Regions from separate parts of the Allobosea sp. 05T433 genome, predicted to be linked through region 2. Evidence: predicted binding sites of a transcription regulator. Region 2 holds the regulator's gene; each other region holds the start of a gene.
The links. Region 2 encodes PhoB, which activates phosphate uptake and scavenging genes when phosphate is short. Its sites were predicted from a motif close to TGTCATNNANCTGTCAT; they were not measured.
Positions count from the first base shown of each region.

Region 1: pehA (phosphoric/sulfuric ester hydrolase PehA) is a predicted target of PhoB. The motif match lies at 3,975-3,991, and genes of this name have one in related genera.
Region 3: AC1DGP_RS20110 (HAD-IIA family hydrolase) is a predicted target of PhoB. The motif match lies at 2,047-2,063, and genes of this name have one in related genera.

Region 1 covers NZ_JBFTKS010000007.1:223,628-229,754, reverse strand. Annotated here, with positions in the region: gene AC1DGP_RS12405 (ABC transporter substrate-binding protein) at 1-640, opposite strand, end outside; gene AC1DGP_RS12400 (ABC transporter substrate-binding protein) at 712-2,349, opposite strand; gene pehA (phosphoric/sulfuric ester hydrolase PehA) at 2,316-3,920, opposite strand; gene AC1DGP_RS12390 (flavin reductase family protein) at 4,706-5,275, shown strand; gene AC1DGP_RS12385 (LLM class flavin-dependent oxidoreductase) at 5,328-6,127, shown strand, end outside.
Region 2 covers NZ_JBFTKS010000009.1:123,619-129,745, reverse strand. Annotated here, with positions in the region: gene pstA (phosphate ABC transporter permease PstA) at 1-369, shown strand, start outside; gene pstB (phosphate ABC transporter ATP-binding protein PstB) at 414-1,214, shown strand; gene phoU (phosphate signaling complex protein PhoU) at 1,263-1,982, shown strand; gene phoB (phosphate regulon transcriptional regulator PhoB) at 2,016-2,714, shown strand; partial or broken gene AC1DGP_RS14840 (YnfA family protein) at 2,834-3,132, opposite strand; gene AC1DGP_RS14835 (TIGR03862 family flavoprotein) at 3,207-4,424, shown strand; gene greA (transcription elongation factor GreA) at 4,434-4,901, opposite strand; gene AC1DGP_RS14825 (DUF1801 domain-containing protein) at 5,464-5,880, shown strand; gene uvrB (excinuclease ABC subunit UvrB) at 6,066-6,127, shown strand, end outside.
Region 3 covers NZ_JBFTKS010000014.1:143,387-149,513, reverse strand. Annotated here, with positions in the region: gene AC1DGP_RS20125 (ABC transporter substrate-binding protein) at 1-45, opposite strand, end outside; gene AC1DGP_RS20120 (ABC transporter permease) at 105-1,022, opposite strand; gene AC1DGP_RS20115 (ABC transporter permease) at 1,029-1,952, opposite strand; gene AC1DGP_RS20110 (HAD-IIA family hydrolase) at 2,150-2,908, shown strand; gene AC1DGP_RS20105 (MurR/RpiR family transcriptional regulator) at 2,905-3,837, shown strand; gene AC1DGP_RS20100 (hypothetical protein) at 3,873-4,253, opposite strand; gene chrA (chromate efflux transporter) at 4,349-5,764, opposite strand; gene AC1DGP_RS20090 (chromate resistance protein ChrB domain-containing protein) at 5,781-6,127, opposite strand, start outside.

The DNA of each region.
Region 1 (6,127 bases), on a different contig from region 2:
CGAGCCAGCTTCCAGCCTCGGCAAAGGCCTTGCGCGAGACGATGATGCCGACATTGCGCGAGATACGGCCTTCGAGCGTCACGTCGGGTGTCTTGTTGACGAAGCGAACGGTCTGCGGATCGACGATCTCGATTTTCTCGAAGCCCGGGAAGGCTCGCCTCGCCACCGCCACCACCTCGGCGGGCGGCTGCTTGCCGGCGGCGCCGGCAGTCACCGAACCGAATAGCCCGGCCGAGCCCGCCTGCCCCGCTCCGCCCCACATCCGTTCGGAGCCGAAGGAGAAGGCGACGTCCTCGGCAGTCATGGTCTCGCCATTATGAAACGTCACGCCCTGGCGTAGCGTCAGCTCGACGGTGCGGTCGTCGATGCGGCGCCAGGCCGTGGCGAGGCCCGGCCGGAGCGACAGGTCGCCGGCCCAGTCGGTATCGATCAGGCTCTCGGCATAGCTGTAGAAGGTGCGAGTGCCGACATTGGACTGCTCGCGCAGCGTTTCCAACGTGTTGGAATTGGCGATCTTCTGGACCGCGATGGTGATCGAGGGCCGGTTATCGGCCTGCGCGATCGCGAAGCGCGGCAGGATCAGGGCACCAGTCGAGGCCGCGCCGAGGCCAAGCGCATGGCGGCGTGTCAGATGGGTCAAGGAACCCTCCAGAAGTCATCGGAAACAGAAAACGGCGCGCCCTTTCGGGGCGCGCCGCGATAAGACTGCGTTCAGCTCCGGCCGCCCCAGTTCTCGGCGCGGAAATCCATGGCGAAGGCCGGCGAGGCCTTCCAGGCCAGTGCCTTGGGCTTGGCCGTGAAGGTCGCGTTCTGGTGCAGCACCGTATAGGCCGGGTCCTCGCGCTCCGCGATTTCCAGCATGCGGCGGAACGCAGCCTTGCGGCGGGCGCGGTCGGTCGAGGTTTCGAGTTCGACCGAGAGCGTGTTCATCTCGTCATTGCGCCATTCGCCGGCCTGCTGCTGCTGGCCGTTTGGACCGTGCTGGGCGACGATCGAGGAGACGGGATCGTTGAAGGGCGCCGAATTCGACCAGTCGCGTACCGCCCGGGTCGGCGTGCGCTCGAGAATCTGCTGCCAGTTCTCCTTGACCTGGATTTCGACGTTGAGCCCCGCCTCTTTCCACATCTCGACCAGGACCTGCGCCGTGGCAGTCTGGTTGGTGTAGTAGTTGTTGAGCAGCCGATAGGGGATCGGATCGCCCTTGTAGCCGGACTGCTTGACCAGCTCGCGCGCCAGCTTCAGATCGAAGGCCGGCACCGCCCAATCGGCGTGGTACATCTCGCCATAATAGGGCCATTGCAGCCCCTTCGGCACGACGGTACGGCCGGCCCAAAGCGATTCGACGATCGCCTGCCGGTCGATCGAATGTGTCATGGCGCGGCGAACCAGCGGATTTTGCAGCTGCGCATGGTTCTTGTCGAACACCGTCAGGCGGTGATTGAGGATGGTCCCGCCCTGTACCTCGAAGGCGGGATTCTTCTCGATCTGCGAGATCTGGTCCGGCGGGATATCGCAGGCGAACTGGTACTGGCCGGAGAGCAGCCCGTTGATGCGGGACGCCGTCTCCGGCACCTCGACAAAACGGATCGACTTCAGCGGCGGGCGGCCACCCCAGTACTCGTCATGGGCCTCGAGCAACAGCGAGACGTCCGGGCGATACTCGGCGATCCGGTAGGGGCCTGTCGTGACCGGCCTGGTCGCCCAGTCGCTATAGGTCTTCGCCTCTTCGAAGGCGCGACGATTCATGATCTCGCTGCCATAGCGCGAGATGCGGCCCTCCATCGTCACGTCGGGCGTGCCGTTGACGAAGCGCACCGTGTATTTGTCGACGATCTCGATGCCGAGCAGAGCCGGCCAGGAGCGGCGCGCCACCGCCGGCACTTCCGCCGGCAGTTCCTTGTTGGCGCGGCCACCACCCACGACGAAGTCGACCGAGATCGTCTTGCCTTGCGACGGCTGCGTGTCGCCGAACATGCGCTGTTTGCTGAAGGAGAACGCGACGTCCTCCGCCGTCAGCTCATCGCCGTTATGGAACTTCACGCCGCGGCGCAGCTTGAGCTCGACGGTCTTGTCGTCGATGCGCTTCCACTCGGTGGCAAGACCGGGAACCGTCTCGAGATTGCCGAGCCAGTTGCGGCCGATCAGCCCCTCCCAGATCGACGAGAAGAAGACACGCTCACCGACATTGGACTGCTCGCGCAGCACGTCGAGCGTGTTGGAATTGGCGATCTTCTGCACTGCGATGGTGATCGAGGGCCGGTTATCGGCCTGCGCGATCGCAAAGCGCGGCAGAATGAGGGCCGAGCCGCCGAGCGCTATTGCGCCGCGACGCGTGAAGGAACCGACCATTGTTCATCTCCTGAGGGGGTGGCGTTGGGAGCGCGCTCCTCGAGCCCGCGCGGGCCGGAGCGGAAATGGGTCAGGGTCCGGTCGGCATGGATCAGCCGCCAGGACAGCGCCTTCTGGGCATAGTCGCGCACCAGGGCGTCATAGGCCGGGTCCTCGGCCAGATTGACGAACTGGTGCGGATCCTTGGCGAGGTCGAAGAAGAGCGGCGGCAGCGCGGCGAAATGGACGTATTTGTAGTGCTCGTCCTGGATCACGCAGAGGCTGGACTGATCCATGTGGAGGCCCAGCACCTGCTCCGGCTGGGAGTAGTGCACGTCGCGGAAATCGTATTCGTAGTGCAGCTCGCTGCGCCAATCCGCCGGCCGTCCCTCGCTGAGGAACGGCATCACCGAGCGCCCGTCGCAGGCGCGCGGCGCCTCGCCGCCGAGCCAGTCGAGAATGGTCGGCATCACGTCGACACTCTCGGTGAAGGAGGCCTCGATCGCACCGCGACGCTCATCCGCTCCGCGCGGGTCCTTCACCACCAACGGAATGCGGAAGCTCTCGTCGTTGAAGCCGATCTTGCCGAGCAGGTGGTGGTCGCCGAGCTGCTCGCCATGATCGCTGGTGAAGACGATGAACGTGTCGTCCCACTGCCCGGTCTCGTCGAGATAGGCGAAAACCCGGCCGAGGCAGTCGTCGATCTCGGTGATCAGGCCGCAATAGGTCGCCCGCATCTGGCGGATTTCAGCCTCGTCCAAGGTCGCGCCCGAGCCTTCTGCGCCGTGGAAGAAGGAGCCGCGCTTGATCGAGTCGATGTAGAACTTGGTCAGCGGATGCTGAGCCGCCTCGGCTTCCGGTGATTCCGCCCGCACCAACCCGGGCATATCCTCCGGGCGGTACATCGCGTGATAGGGCGCCGGCGCAACGAAGGGCGGATGCGGACGATAATAGCCGAGATGCAGGAAGAACGGCCGGCCGGCGCGCCCCTTCAGATAGGTCAGCGCGCGTTCGGTGAAGAAGGTCGAGTCGGAGAATTCCTTGGGGATGCGCGACGGCTTGTCGGTCGCGCCCGGCACCGAGTCCTCGCCCTCCGGCAGCCAGATATCCTCGCGCTTTTCCGGCAGTTCGAAGCCGTTCTGCGCCACCCAGCCGAAATAGCCGTCCATATTGGGCTCGAAGGCGCCGACCGAACGGAAACCGTCCATCAGGTCGCCGAGCACGAGGAAGCGCGGGTCGTTCTTCGAGGTCGCACGCGGGTCGGGCGTCGTCGTGGTGTAGCCGATCAGCGCAGGATCATAGCCGATGGCGCGCAGCGCCTTGCCGAGATTGAAATGGCGCTGGTCGAGCGGCACCGTGTTCTGCACGGCGCGGTGGTTCATCAGGTAGAGGCCGGTGAGCAGGCTGGCCCGGGCCGGACCGCAAGGCACGCAGGCCGTGACATGGTTGCGGAAGGTCACGCCCTCCGCGCAAAGGCGATCGAGATTCGGCGTCTTCAGGAAGGGATCGCGCCCCTCGGCCCGCATCAGATGCGGTATGAAATCGGCGCGCCATTGGTCGACGACGATCAGGAGAACATTCTGGCGTTTCATTCTCGGCAATCCAGCTGTGAGGCCGCCTGCCTAGGTCGCCTGGATGACGCCGGGATGACTGTTGGATGAAAGCCAGGGCAGCCATCTTGCGAGTGTTCGCCAAGCTGGAATGGTGACCTTGCGTCTCTGCCCAGCGCGCTGCCGGTGCGCCAGCAATGTCGGAGTTGCGCGCTGACGAAGGCGGGATGCCCCGCAGGTCACGTACGTCCAGCGCATGAGGCAAAGCCTTTCGAGCACCTCGCCGTCCAGAGGCGTTTATCCCGGTTCGAGAGCGATCTTTGAAAAGACGTTTCATTGACCGAAGCAACCTGATGCAGAATGATCATAGTATCGACGGTGTCGATCGCGGGATTTGCTGGAGCAGCTTGCACCGCGTCACCAAAGCTAAAAGCACCACGAATGCATTCGTGGGCTCCCGATTGCTGGAGACACGTTCATGACTGAATCAACATCGAAGAGAATTCCACTTTATATTCATAAAACTGCGTCTGATCGGGCGCATCGATGTTGAACGCTCCTGCGTGCCGGGCCTGAACGGCACCGCGCCCCGCTCCTCCTGATCCCGCGTGGGTAACGCCGCTCAGCTCGGCCGGGGCGGAGCCATGCCGAACACCGTCGACGCCTCGGATTTGGGTCAGACAGTGTTCTGGCCCGCTCGGAACGTCCCACCACCCCTCTTTTCGGCTCGGCCGCTGGCCGGCTCGGTCGGCGAACGCACGGCTTGATCGACAGCCGTTGCGAGATCGCTGCGTCCAAACCCGCCCGCATGGCTTGAAGGATTCCCCATGAGCATCGTCACGCGCTTGCCAACAGCTTCGCCCACGATTCGCGACGAAGCAGCAGCATTCCGTGCCGCTTTCCGCCACCTCGCTGGCGGGGTCAGTGTCATCACGACCGGCGCAGGCGAGGATCGGACCGGCCTCACGGCGACCTCGGTCGCCTCGCTCTCGGCCGAGCCTCCGACCGTCATGTTCGGACTCAACCGCACATCGTCGAGCTATCCGACCCTGCAGCGGTATCGCACCTTCGGCATCAACTTCCTGAATGCGGCGCAGAAGCAGATCGCGTATCGCTTCGCCGGACGGAACGGCGAGAAGGGCGTCGAGCGCTTCCGGCACGCCGAATGGACCACCGCCGCAACCGGCGCCCCACTCCTGGTGGGCACGCTCGCCTCCCTCGACTGCGAAGTCGAGGAACTGATCGAGCGCCATTCCCACAGCATCGTCATCGGCCGCGTGCGGGCCGTCAGATTCGGCGCCGACGAAGCGGCCCTCGTCTACTGGCGGGGCGACTACGAGCGCCTCGGCTGGATGGCGGACGAGGCCGCGGCGGCGCTCGGCCTGCGGGCGCTCTGATTCCACCCGCCCCAAACCCGCACGCAGACCTGCATTCACGAAGGCCGCTCCAATGACCTATCGCCTCAGCCTGCTCGAAAAGAGCCCCGTCTTCGACGACGAGACCGGCAGCATCGCCCTCGCCCGCTCGGTCGCACTTGCTCAGAATGCGGAGCGCTGGGGCTATCACCGTTTCTGGCTCGCCGAGCATCATGGCATGGCGGGCGTCGCCAGTTCCTCTCCGGAAGTGCTGGCGGCCTATATCCTGGCCAGCACCTCGCGCATTCGGGTCGGGTCGGGCGGCGTCCTTCTCCAGCATTACAGCCCCTACAAGGTGGCGGAGAACTTCCACGTCCTCGCCTCACTCGCACCGGGCCGGGTCGATCTCGGCATCGGCAAGGCGCCGGGCGGACTGCCACTGGCCACGCGCGCGCTGCAATGGGGACATGATCCCGCCGTCCGGCGCGAGTTCGGCACGCAGTTGCGCCAACTCGGCGCCTATCTCGATCACGGAACGGACGCTGGCCAGGCCCTCGACCGGCCCCTTGTAGCGCCAATCCCGCCCGAGGTGCCGCAGCGCTTCCTGCTCGGCGGCAGCCCGGAAAGCGCGCGACTTGCCGCCGAACAGGGCTGGCAGTTCGTCTTTGCCGGTCAGCTCAATGGCGATCACGCAGCGATCGAGGCAAGCATCGAGGCCTTCGCCAATGCAGGAGGCCCTGGCACGCCGCTCCTCGCGGTGACCGCGCTGGCCGCCGAGAGCAACGTGGAAGCCGAACGGATCGCGGACGGGCTGCAGATCGTGCGTCTCTACCTCAACGATGGTCAGGCTCTCAATGTCGGCAGCGAAGCGCAGGCCGCGGAATACGCCCGGCA
Region 2 (6,127 bases):
GACATGCTGCGCCTCGTGCCGAGCTCGTTGCGTGAAGCCGGTGCTGCGCTCGGCGCCCCGCCTTCGGTCGTCATCACCAGCGTGACCTGGCGGGCGGCGAAATCCGGCATGGTCACCGGTATCCTGCTGGCCCTGGCGCGCATCGCCGGCGAGACGGCGCCGCTGATCTTCACTGCGCTGAACAACAATTTCTGGTTCTCGCCCAGCCTCGTCGGCGGCGTCTCCAACCTGCCGGTGACGATCTACCAGTTCGCCTCCGCCCCCTATGAGAACTGGCAGCAACTCGCCTGGGCCGGTTCGCTGATCATCACCGTCTCGATCCTGTGCCTCTCGCTTATCGCCCGCCGTATCGTGCGGGGCGGCAAATGAACGGCCTTAAACCCTCGTCGCGTTCGATCTGAAGGAACAAGTCGATGCTTTCGACGCTGGAACTGAGCCCGCAAGCGCTTGATGCCGAGGCCCCCGTCCGGATCGCGGTCAAGAACCTCGATTTCTACTACGGCGAGCACAAGGCGCTGAAGAACATCAATCTCGACTTCCGGGACCGCCATGTCACGGCCCTGATCGGACCGTCGGGCTGCGGCAAGTCGACCCTGCTGCGCATTTTCAACCGGATCTACTCGCTTTATCCCGAGCAGCGCGCCACCGGCGAGATCCTGCTCGACGGCCGCAACGTCATCAGCAACGATATCGATGTGAACGAGCTGCGCTCGCGCGTCGGCATGGTGTTCCAGAAGCCGACGCCCTTCCCGATGTCGATCTACGACAATGTCGCATTCGGCATCCGCCTCTACGAGAAGCCACCGAAATCCGAGCTCGATGACCGCGTCGAGGGTGCGCTGCGCCGTTCCGCGCTCTGGGACGAGGTCAAGGACAAGCTGAAGACCTCCGGCATGGGCCTGTCCGGCGGCCAGCAGCAGCGCCTCTGCATTGCGCGGACCATTGCCCAGAAGCCGGAAGTCATCCTGTTCGACGAGCCGACCTCGGCGCTCGATCCGATCTCGACCGGCAAGATCGAGGACCTGCTCGAGCAGCTCAAGACCGACTTCACCATCGTCATCGTCACCCACAACATGCAGCAGGCGGCGCGTATCTCGCAGTACACCGCCTTCATGTATCTCGGTGAGGTGATCGAATTCGACGCCACCAACACCATCTTCATGAACCCGCACAAGAAGCAGACGCAGGACTACGTCACCGGCCGCTTCGGCTGAACCGGCGCCCAGCCTTCCAACTGCTTTGCCGACAAAGGATACGCCGCGATGACTGATCACATCGTCCGCTCATATGATGCCGATCTCGAGGGGATCCGCCGCAGCCTGGCCGAGATGGGGGGCATGTCGGAGCGCATGCTCGGCGATTCGACAGTCGCCCTGGTGCGCCGCGACACCGGGCTGGCACAGAAGGTCATCAGCGCCGACCAGCGCCTCGACAATCTGCAGCGCGAGGTAGAGGAGAAGGCGGTGCTCACCATCGCCCGGCGCCAGCCGCTCGCCAACGACCTGCGCGAGCTGATCTCCGCCATCCGCATCGCCGCCGATATCGAGCGTGTCGGCGATCTCGCCAAGAATATCGCCAAGCGCGCGGTCGCCATCTCCGGCCAGTTCCAGCCGCCGTCGCGCGCGGTCGTCGGCCTCGAGCATATGAGCCGCCTGGTTCAGGCCCAGCTCAAGGACGTGCTCGACGCTTACGCCGTCAGCAACGAGCAGAAGGCCATGGAGGTCTGGCGCCGCGACGATGAGATCGACGCGCTCTATACCTCGCTCTTCCGCGAGCTGCTCACCTATATGATGGAAGACCCGCGCAACATCACCTTCTGCACGCATCTCCTGTTCTGCGCCAAGAATGTCGAGCGCATCGGCGACCACACCACCAACATCGCCGAGACGATCCACTATCTCGTCACGGGCGAAGCCTTGGACGCAGCCCGCCCGAAGCTCGACACGACCAATATCCTTCTGGACGCCGCCACCGGTGAGTGACCGGCGCCCGACACCTTTGGGACCGAGTGAGACATGCCTGCACGCATCCTGATCGTTGAGGACGAAGAGCCGCTGACCCTGTTGCTGCGCTACAATCTCGAAGCCGAGGGCTTCGAGGTCGACAGCGTCGCGCGTGGCGACGATGCCGAGCTGCATCTGCGCGATCATACGCCGGACCTCGTGCTGCTCGACTGGATGCTGCCGGGCCTTTCCGGCATCGAGCTCTGCCGGAGGCTGCGGACCCGTCGCGATACCGAGCGGGTGCCGATCATCATGCTCACCGCCCGCGGCGAGGAAACCGAGCGTGTGCGCGGCCTCGCCACCGGGGCCGACGACTATGTCGTCAAGCCGTTCTCGCTGCCCGAGCTGATCGCCCGCATCCAGGCGTTGCTACGCCGCGCCAAGCCGGGTCATGTCGCCGGCCTGTTGGCCGCCGGCGATCTCGAACTCGACCGCACCACCCGCCGTGTCCGCCGCTCAGGCAGCGAGCTGCATCTCGGCCCGACCGAGTTCCGCCTGCTCGAATTCCTGATGCAGGCGCCGGGGCGGGTCTATTCCCGGGCCCAGCTGCTCGACGCGGTCTGGGGCCGCGACGTCTATATCGACGAGCGCACCGTCGACGTCCATGTCGGCCGGCTGCGCAAGGCGATCACTCCTGACAACGCCAAGGACCCGCTGCGGACCGTGCGCGGTGCCGGCTATGCCTTCGACGAGACCTTTGCGCGGAGCTGAGACTTGGATCATCGGGGACTTGGATCATCGGGCCGGATATCGAATCCGCCCGACGATCTAACCGTCTATGGTTGCATCGGCCTTCCCGAAAACCGCAATCCACCTTTCGGGCCGATACCCTAGCGCGGCCCTGCGATAATAATCGCCGCGCCGGCGAGGCAGATCAGCCCACCGATAATGTCCCAGCGGTCGGGGCGAAAGCCTTCCACGGCCCAGAGTAGACGCCGCCATAGGCGGCATAGGCCCGTCCGGCGGCTTCGCTCTCCGCCAGCGTCAGCAGCCAGGCGAACAGGGCGAGCGAAAACAGTCCGGGTACGAGCCACCAGATGGGCTTGTCGAGCCGGAGCCAGCCCCAGAACGCGAAACAGCCGGCGATTTCGAGAATGGCTGCGCCGAAATAGGCGGCGATGGTCGGCATGGTTCGTCCCTGTCGATGGCCTTCGGGGCGGGATTACCCTTGACCGCAGGGCGCGCTGACGGCAAGCCGGACCGATGCCCACACATCACGTCGCCATTATTGGAGCAGGGCCCTCCGGGCTGATCGCGGCCGAGCGCCTTGCGGCAGCCGGGGACACCGTCACGATCTACGATCGCATGCCCTCGCCGGCCCGCAAATTCCTGCTGGCCGGGCGCGGCGGATTGAACCTTACCCATTCCGAACCGCTCGACAGGTTCCTGCCCCGCTATCGCGATGCGCAAGCCTGGCTGGAGCCGGCCATTCGCGCCTTCCCGCCACAATCCCTGCGCGACTGGGCCGATGCGCTCGGGCAGGACACGTTCGTCGGCAGCAGCGGCCGCGTCTTCCCGCGCGCCATGAAGGCCTCGCCCCTGCTGCGGGCATGGCTGCGCCGGCTCGATGGTCTCGGCGTCGCCTTCGCGCCTGGGCAGCGCTGGACCGGCTGGAGCGAAGCGGGAGCTCTGACGTTCCGGAGCCGCGATGGCGCCGATGTCGAGGCGCGGCCCGACGCGACGCTGCTCGCGCTCGGCGGTGCGAGCTGGCCACGGCTGGGTTCGGATGGTGGCTGGGCACCCTTGTTGGCGGCGCGCGGCGTTGCGATCGCGCCGCTGCGCCCGGCCAATGGCGGTTTCACGGTCGATTGGTCCCAGACCATGCGAGAGCGTTTTGCCGGAGTACCGTTGAAGCGCATCGTCCTGAGCTTCGGCGGCCAATCCGTGCCCGGCGAGGCGATGATCGATGCGACGGGTCTGGAAGGCGGCGCGGTCTATGCACTCTCTGCCCCGATTCGCGAGACGATCCTGCGCGAGGGCAGGGCGGTCATCACCATCGATCTGCGGCCCGATCACGAGGCGGCACTGCTGGTCCAGCGCCTCGCGCATCGTCGCAAGGGCGTGACGCTGAGCAATCATCTGCGCAAGGCTGCAGGTCTTGCTCCATCCGCGATTGCGCTGCTGCGCGAAGCGGCGAAGGGGCCACTCCCCGAAGACGCGGAGAGGCTGGCCGCACTGATCAAGGCCGCGCCTCTGGTGCTCACCGGTCTCAGACCGATCGAGCGGGCGATCTCCACCGCCGGTGGCGTCGCCGCGGCCGAGGTCGAGGAAGGCTTCATGCTGAAACGCTTGCCCGGTACCTTTGTCGCAGGCGAGATGCTGGATTGGGAGGCGCCGACCGGCGGCTATCTGCTGCAGGCCTGTTTCGCGACCGGAGTCGCAGCTGCAGCAGGGATTCAGGCCTGGCTCGCGGATAGCTGAACGATCGCCTCAGGAGATCGCGATGATCTCGACCGCCTCAGTGCCGATGCTGACGCTCTCGCCAATGCCCTTGCCCATCAGCGCGCTCGCCAACGGCGCGACATAGGGCAGCGTTCCGTGTGCCGGATCGGCCTCGTCCTCGCCGACCAGCCGCCAGTTCTGCTCGCGCCCATCGGCCCGGCGGATCGTCACTGTCGAGCCGAAGCGGACGATGTCGTGCCTTTCCTGCGCAGGGGCCAGCTTGGCGCTGGCGCGCCGCGCCGCCCAGTAGCGGAACTCGCGCCGCGTCTGAGCGATCTCGGTGCGGTCGCCTCCGGCCAGCGCCGCCGCGTGTTCGTCATGCCAGCGCGCCAGCTGGGCCTCGATCTGTGCGAGCCCCTCAGGCGTCACGAGGTTCGGGTGAGGCGAGACTGGCCGGTCCGGCAGCTCGTCCAGGGTCCCTCTTTCCTCTGCTTCCTTGACGAAGGCGCGAGTCATTCTGGCCTCCTCCTATTGATCTCGGCACATCCGGCGAACCGGACCACAGCTTTCAGTGTTACGTCCTCACGACTGCTTGCGATGCAGCGCCAACCCGATGCTGGACTCTGAAGCGGCGATCACTTGGAGATGGGGATCAGGCACTGCCGAAGACAAGACCCGAACAGTCTACACCCCCGTGTCCGGCCGCACCATCAAGAGCAGAGCCATCGCGCGCTGCCCCTGGCCCCCGATCACGAGCGCAGTCCCGTTCCCAAGGGGGCAGCCGATGCCGGAAGAGCGCCGCGCTTGCGTCGGCCGTCCGTCGCGGCCACCTTGATCCTGAGTTGCGAGACCCGACGGCGATCGTTGCGCGCGCAGGCTTCGATTGACTGACGTATAGCCCAATGATTATGAATGCAGATCAATAGCCAGAGAGTTATGCGTTGTGATCCGTGCAGACACACCGTGCTCTCCAAGACGTTTACCGGCCGGCCCAGCCTCTTCGAGAGGTTGCGCTGCGATCTCGAGCAGACGGTTGGCCCGATCCCAGAAGCGAGAGTTCCGGAGAGAAGGGAAGATCATGAGCCAGAGCGAGTCCCAGAACGAAAACTCCCCGTCTCGGATGATCGACGAGCGGATCACCGAGCTGGGCGACTGGCGAGGCAAGATGCTCTCCCAGCTCCGCGTATGGATCAGGCAAGCCGATCCTGAGGTGGTAGAGGAGTGGAAATGGCGAGGGGTTCCGGTGTGGTCCCACGACGGATTGATCTGCACTGGGGAGACCTACAAGAGCGTCGTCAAAATGACCTTTGCCAAGGGGGCCTCACTCGACGACCCATCGGGCCTCTTCAATTCCAGTCTGGATGGCAACACCAGGCGGGCCATCGACATCCACGAGGGTGAGACGATTGACGAAGGGGCATTGAAGGCTCTCATTCGCGCAGCCGTGACCCTCAACATGTCCGGCGGCTGCGGCAAGACCAAGTCCCGCGGATAAGCCTCGCTCCGTCTCGATATGCGCCGGCGCGCGATGAAAGCCGGACTTGCATCGCGCCCACCCCCGGGACCGCTTCAATCCGGCTTCTCCTGCCACGGTGTACTCCTGTCACCTGCTGTCAGTTATCCGCCTGCTGCGACGGCGTACCCCTCGCGCTCCGCCCGGTTTCGCCCCATATTGCCGCCATGCCGAAAAGCTCCGACACGACCGCCAAGGCTAAGCCTGCAAAAAAGCCCGCCTCCGCGCG
Region 3 (6,127 bases), on a different contig from region 2:
CGCGAGCGCGGCGGCGAGCGCGGTCTTCAGCAAGGTCTTGAGCATCAGTTCAGCCCTTTCGGTTGGAGCGAAGGTGGTTCGGCAGGCAAGGTGGAGGCGGCGCGTCAGCGTTCGCGCAGGCGCACGTCGAAATGGTCGCGCAGGAAATCGCCGAGCAGCATGGCGGCGAGGCTCACGAGCACGATCGCCGCAGCCGGCACCACCACGATCCAGGGTGCGGAGGCCATGTAGTCGCGCCCCTGGCCGACCATGGAGCCGAGCGTGGCAGTGGGGGGCTGGACGCCGAGCCCGAGGAAGGAGAGGGCGGATTCCAGCAGGATCAGGTTCGAGAAGTTCAGGCTCGCCATCACCACGACCGGCGAGACGATATTGGGGATCATGTGGACGGTCGCGATGTGCCAGCGGGTCGCTCCGGCGGCTCGGGCCGCCTCGATGAAGGGCAGTTCCCGCAGGCCGAGGACCTGGGCGCGCACAAGCCTGGTGAAATGGGCCCAATAGGCGATGCCCAGCACGCCGATCAGCACCGCGACATCGGTTCCCGCCAGCGCAACCACGAGCAGCGCGACGAGCGTGAAGGGCAGTGACAGCTTGATGTCGACGAGCCCCATGACCAGCGCATCGACCCGGCCTCCGAGTTGCCCGGCGACGAGCCCGAGCGCGACGCCGATGACGAGCCCGATCAGCGTTCCAAACAGCGCGAGCGCCAGCGTCAGCCTGAGGCCGTACAGACAGCGCGAGAGCAGATCGCGGCCGAGTTGATCGGTGCCGAGCCAATGCGCCGGATTGGCGCGCTCGAAACCGAGCGGGGGCCGCAGCCGCGCCAGCAGTTTCTGCTGGTCGGGGTCGAAGGGCGCAAGCACGGGCGCGAGCACCGCCAGGAGGACGAGCACGAGCGCCAGAAGCGCGGCCGCGACGACCAGGGCGTTCATGCCGGCCGGACGCGCGAAGCGCCGGCGCGGCTTGTGCTGCGGGGCAAGCACGATCTTGGCACCTGCAATTTTGGCGTCGAGGGTATCGGTCATGACCGCTCAGGCTCCAGCCAGGCGCACGCGCGGATCGACCAGCGCATAGGCGAGATCGACCAGTAGGTTGACGACGATGACGGCGGAGGCGACGACGAGGACGCCGAATTGCAGGACGGGATAGTCGCGGCGCAGCGTCGCTCCGACCAGCAGGTCGCCGACGCCGTTCCAGGCGAAGACGGTCTCGACCACCACCGCTCCCGAGACGAGCGTGGTGATTTGCAGGCCGAGCACCGTGATGACCGGGATCAACGCGTTGCGCAGGCCGTGATGGAGAATGATGCTGCTCTCGGCGAGCCCCTTGGCCCGGGCCGTGCGCATATAGTCCTGCGAGAGGACGTCGAGCATGGCGTTGCGAGTGTAGCGGACCAGCGCCGCGACGAAATAGGCCGAGAGCGCGACCGTCGGCATGACGTAATGCGCGAGTGTGGCCGAGCCGGCGCTGGGCAGCCAGTGCAGCGTGTAGGAGAAGACCAGCAGCAGCAGGATGGCGAGCACGAAATTCGGGATGGCGTAGCAGAAAAAGGCCGTGAAGAGCACGGCGCTGCCGCGCCCCTGGCCGCGCCAGACGGCAGCCAGGATACCGGCCGGCACGCCGATGCAGATCGTCAGCGCCAGGGTCGCGACCAGGAGCGAGGCGCTCTGCCAGAGCCGTTCGGTGAAGATCGTCGCGACCGGCCGGCGCTCCATCAATCCCAGGCCGAAATCGCCTGAAAGAAGCGAGCGCCAGAACAGCCAGTACTGCTCGGCGACGGAACGATCGAGCCCCCAATAGGCAATCATCTCGCGGCGCGAGGCGGCATCCAGCCCTTCCGGCATCAGGAAGTCGATCGGGTTGCCCGTCAGGCGCGTGGCGAGGAAGACGACCGAGGCGATCACCCAAAGCGTGATGCCCATGCGCAGCAGCCGGCCTACGAGGAATTCAAGCATGTCTTCCTCCTGCCTGGAGCCGCCGGACGTCGCCCTGCATGCCCGGCCTCAGTCGTGGCCCGTGCTGCGACGGGCTCGTTCTTGGCCGCGCTTCACGACAGGATGATGAAATAATCTCATTCGATATTGAATTTGACACTGAGTTTATCTCAGTTCATGGACGAGCCTCACTTGCTGACAGGGTTTGGATTCGCGCGATGGGGTCGTTTCACGGCATTCAGGGGTGTCTCGTCGATCTCGACGGCACCCTGGTGCGCGGCCGGCAGATGCTTCCCGGCGCCAATGCCTTTCTCGAAAGCCTGGACGGCCGTTTCGTCATCGTCTCCAACGATGCCGAGCATACGCCGCTCGAATTGTCGCGTGCCCTGAAGCGTCTTGGCCTGGTCATCGCGCCGCGCCGGATCGTTCTTGCCGGCTCGACCGCGCTCGACGAAATCGCGCGCCGGCAGCCCCGAGCCCGCATCTCCATGATGGCCAGCAAGAGCCTGATGATCCATGCCCGCGACCGCGGCCTTGTCCCGGTGCAGGAGCGGCCGGACATCGTCTTTCTCGGACGCGACCGGCATTTTTCCTATGAACGCCTGATGCTTGCAGCCAATGCGGTACGCAGCGGCGCCGAGCTCGTCGCTGCCAATCCCGATCTCGTCCATCCCGGCCCGGATGGCGCGGTGGTGCCGGAGACCGGCGCATTGCTGGCGGCGCTGCTCGCCTGCACTGGCCCCGTGCCGTACCGCATCATCGGCAAGCCGGAACCCGCCTTGTTCGAGGCCGGCCTGGCGCTGCTCGGGCTGTCCAGGAATGCGGTGCTGATGGTTGGGGACAACCCGGCGACCGATGGTGAGGGCGCACGGCGCCTTGGCCTGCGCTATTTCGAGCTTCGCGACGGGGTCTTCCCCGCCATCGCGGCGAATGCGCCTTGTCGTGACCCGGCCGGCATGCTGGCCTTCCCGGCATGACGGCGTCGAATCGCAATCCCGGATCGGCCGAGGCCGCCCCCGGCGAACCAGGCACCGAAAGGCGCAAGGGCACCGGCACGCCCGGTCTCGAGGGGGCACTCGAACGCCTGCAGGCGCTGCGCGCCAACCTGCCGCCCAAAGCTGCCCGCATCGCCGATTTCTTCATGACCCATGCCGCCGAGGTGGTGCATATGTCGGTCACCGAAGTGGCCGAGCGCACCGGCGCGAGCGAGGGCAGCGTCATCTCGCTCTGCCAGCAGCTCGGCGCGCGGGGCTTCCAGCAGGTCAAGATCGCGCTGGCGCGCGATCTGGTGCAACCGGTTCAGTTCATCCACGAGGATCTGGCCCGTTCCGACGACACCGGTGCGGTGATCGAAAAGATCTTCCGCAGCGATCTCCAGGCCCTGCACGACACGATGAAGGTGCTCGACACCACGGCGATGGAGGCCGCGGTCGCCGCGATCCTGAAGGCGCGCCGCGTCGAGCTCTACGGCATCGGCAGCGCGGCCCCGATCGCCGAGGATGCCAATTACCGCCTGCTGCGCATCGGCATCGAGGCGAAGGTCGTGGTCGATTCCCATGTCCAGGCGATCAGCGCCTCGTTGACCGGGCCTGACGTGGCGGTGATCACCATCTCCCATTCCGGCAGCACGCTCGAGACGGTTGCAGCCACGAAACTTGCCAAGGAAGCCGGCGCGACGACGATCTGCATCACCAATTTCGGCAAGTCGCCGCTGCTCGCCCATGCCGATATCGTGCTGCACACGATGGCGCGCGAAACGCAGTTCCGCACCGAGGCGATGACTAGCCGGATCGCACAACTTGCCATCATCGACGCGCTGATCGCCTGTGTATCGCTCGCCGATTACGACAAGGCCCTGGCGACGATCGGCAAGACCTTCGACGTCCTGTCGAGCAAGCGCTTCTGAGCCGGGGGCAGGGGAACCTCATCCCACGGGCGGACCTATCGCGTTTGCCGCGACAGCCTGCCCTCATAGGGCACACCCAGCCCTTGCGGTTGAAGCTGCAATGTTGTGCTGGATGTCCAGACTTCGAAGCAGTCCTCGCCCCGCGCTGATTGCCAGCAGAGCGCGTCGCCCTTGGCGAACCAGCGGAGATCCTGCCGGCGGCTCATCGCATATTCCGTGAGGTTGCCGCCGGGCTGGAAGCTGTAACGCCAGTGCACGCCGTCACTGAATTCCTTCCCCGACATCAAGCGATCGATCGCTGTGCCGTGAATGCGCCTGAAGCCTTTCAGCTCGGGGCGATGCTGCGCCCATGTCGTCGAGATCTGTCCGGCTGCTGCCAGTGCGAACAGGGGGAGGGCCCATCTTCTCATGCGCATCAAGATCTCCGGTGGCGCGTGAGCCGCCGGCCGCCAGCAGCCCTGGCTCCAAACGCCAGGACCGCGTCGGCTGCGAACAGGTGCGTGGCCGGCCGCTAGATCGATCCCGTGACGAATCCAAAGAGGACCCCAAGGACGGAGCATGCCGCCAGCACCCCGATCATGCCGACCTTGAAGCGAAACACCGCCAACAGCGCGCCAATTGTCAGGATCAGAGACGGGATGTTGACGGAGCTGAGCTCAGGCACGTCGACTGTCACGCCAAACCTATGAACCTCGCGCAGCTCTGAAAACAGCACGTGGAGCGCAAACCAGATCGCGAGATTGAGAATGACGCCGACGACAGCCGCGGTGATCGCCGACAAGGCGGCGGACAGGGCTTTGTTGCTGCGCATCGTCTCCATGAAGGGCGCGCCGAGGAAGATCCAGAGAAAGCAGGGGACGAAGGTCACCCAGGTGGTGAGCAGGCCCCCGAGCGTGCCGGCAAGGAGGGGATGAAGCGAACCCGGTGCCCGATAGGCCCCCATGAAGCCCACAAACTGGGTGACCATGATCAGCGGACCGGGAGTCGTCTCGGCCATGCCGAGCCCGTCCAACATTTCGCCTGGCTTCAGCCAGCCAAAGTGCTCGACTGCCTGCTGCGCGACATAGGCGAGCACTGCGTAGGCGCCGCCGAATGTCACCATCGCCATCTTGGAAAAGAAGACCGCAATGTCAGCGAAGACATTGCCTGGCCCCAATAGGGCCAGCAGCCCGAGAACCGGCAGAATCCACAGAAGCAGACCAACCCCGGCGACCTTCAGCGACCAGCTGAGTGGCGGGCGAGCGTGAGCCGGAACCTCGTCGCCGAGCGCCGTATCGGCATCCGCGACCTGCGTGCCGCCGAGCCTGCCGTGCCCGTTGCCCGTCAGGAACGCTGTGAAGCCTGCGCGTCCGCCGATATAGCCAATCAGCCCTGCGGCCAGAATGACCAGTGGAAACGGCGCTTGAAAGAAGAAGAGCGCGACAAAGGCCGCGGCGGCGAGCCCGATCAGGACGTTGTTCTTGAGCGCGCGTCGCCCGATCCGGGAGACCGCCTCGAGCACGATGGCGAGGACCGCCGCCTTCAGGCCGAAGAAAAGCGCCTGGACCGCTCCGACATTGCCGAAGATCGCGTAGATCCAGCTCAGCGCCATGATGGCGATCGCACCCGGCAACACGAACAGGATTCCGGCGACCAGCCCGCCCTTGGTCTTGTGCAGGAGCCAGCCGATATAGATCGCCAATTGCTGCGCCTCGGGGCCGGGCAGCAGCGTGCAATAGTTGAGCGCATGCAGGAACCGGGTCTCGCCGATCCAGCGCTTCTCCTCGACAAGGATCCGGTGCATCACCGCGATCTGCCCGGCCGGGCCGCCAAAACTCAAGGCGGCCACACGCACCCAGACCCGCACCGCGTCCCCGAAGGAAATGCCATGATCCGGCCGGTCGCTCTTCGAGGCCGGCGTCGCGACATAGCTGTCCAGATTGGCCATGGCCCGGTCCTTCCGATCATCCGCGCTTGGAGCGGAAATACTGGTAGAGGTTGTCGAAGACGGCAGCGCCCTGCGCGATCCGCTCCTCATCGCCCGCGTTCGCCATGGCGACGCCGGCGATCAGGCTGGATATGCCTGTCGTTTCCTCGCGGCCGAACTTGCTGTCCTTGAGATCGATATCGTGGACGATCTCGGCGATGGCCTGCAGTGCCGGATCGCCTATGCCGGCACGGATCAGCAGCACTTCGAAGCTGCAGCGATCGCCCTCATGGGTGATCTCGCCTTCGAACATGTCAAAGCGCAGCTCGCCCGGTTTTGGGGCATAGCCCTTGCCCGCCACGAAGCGGATGACGGCATCGGGGT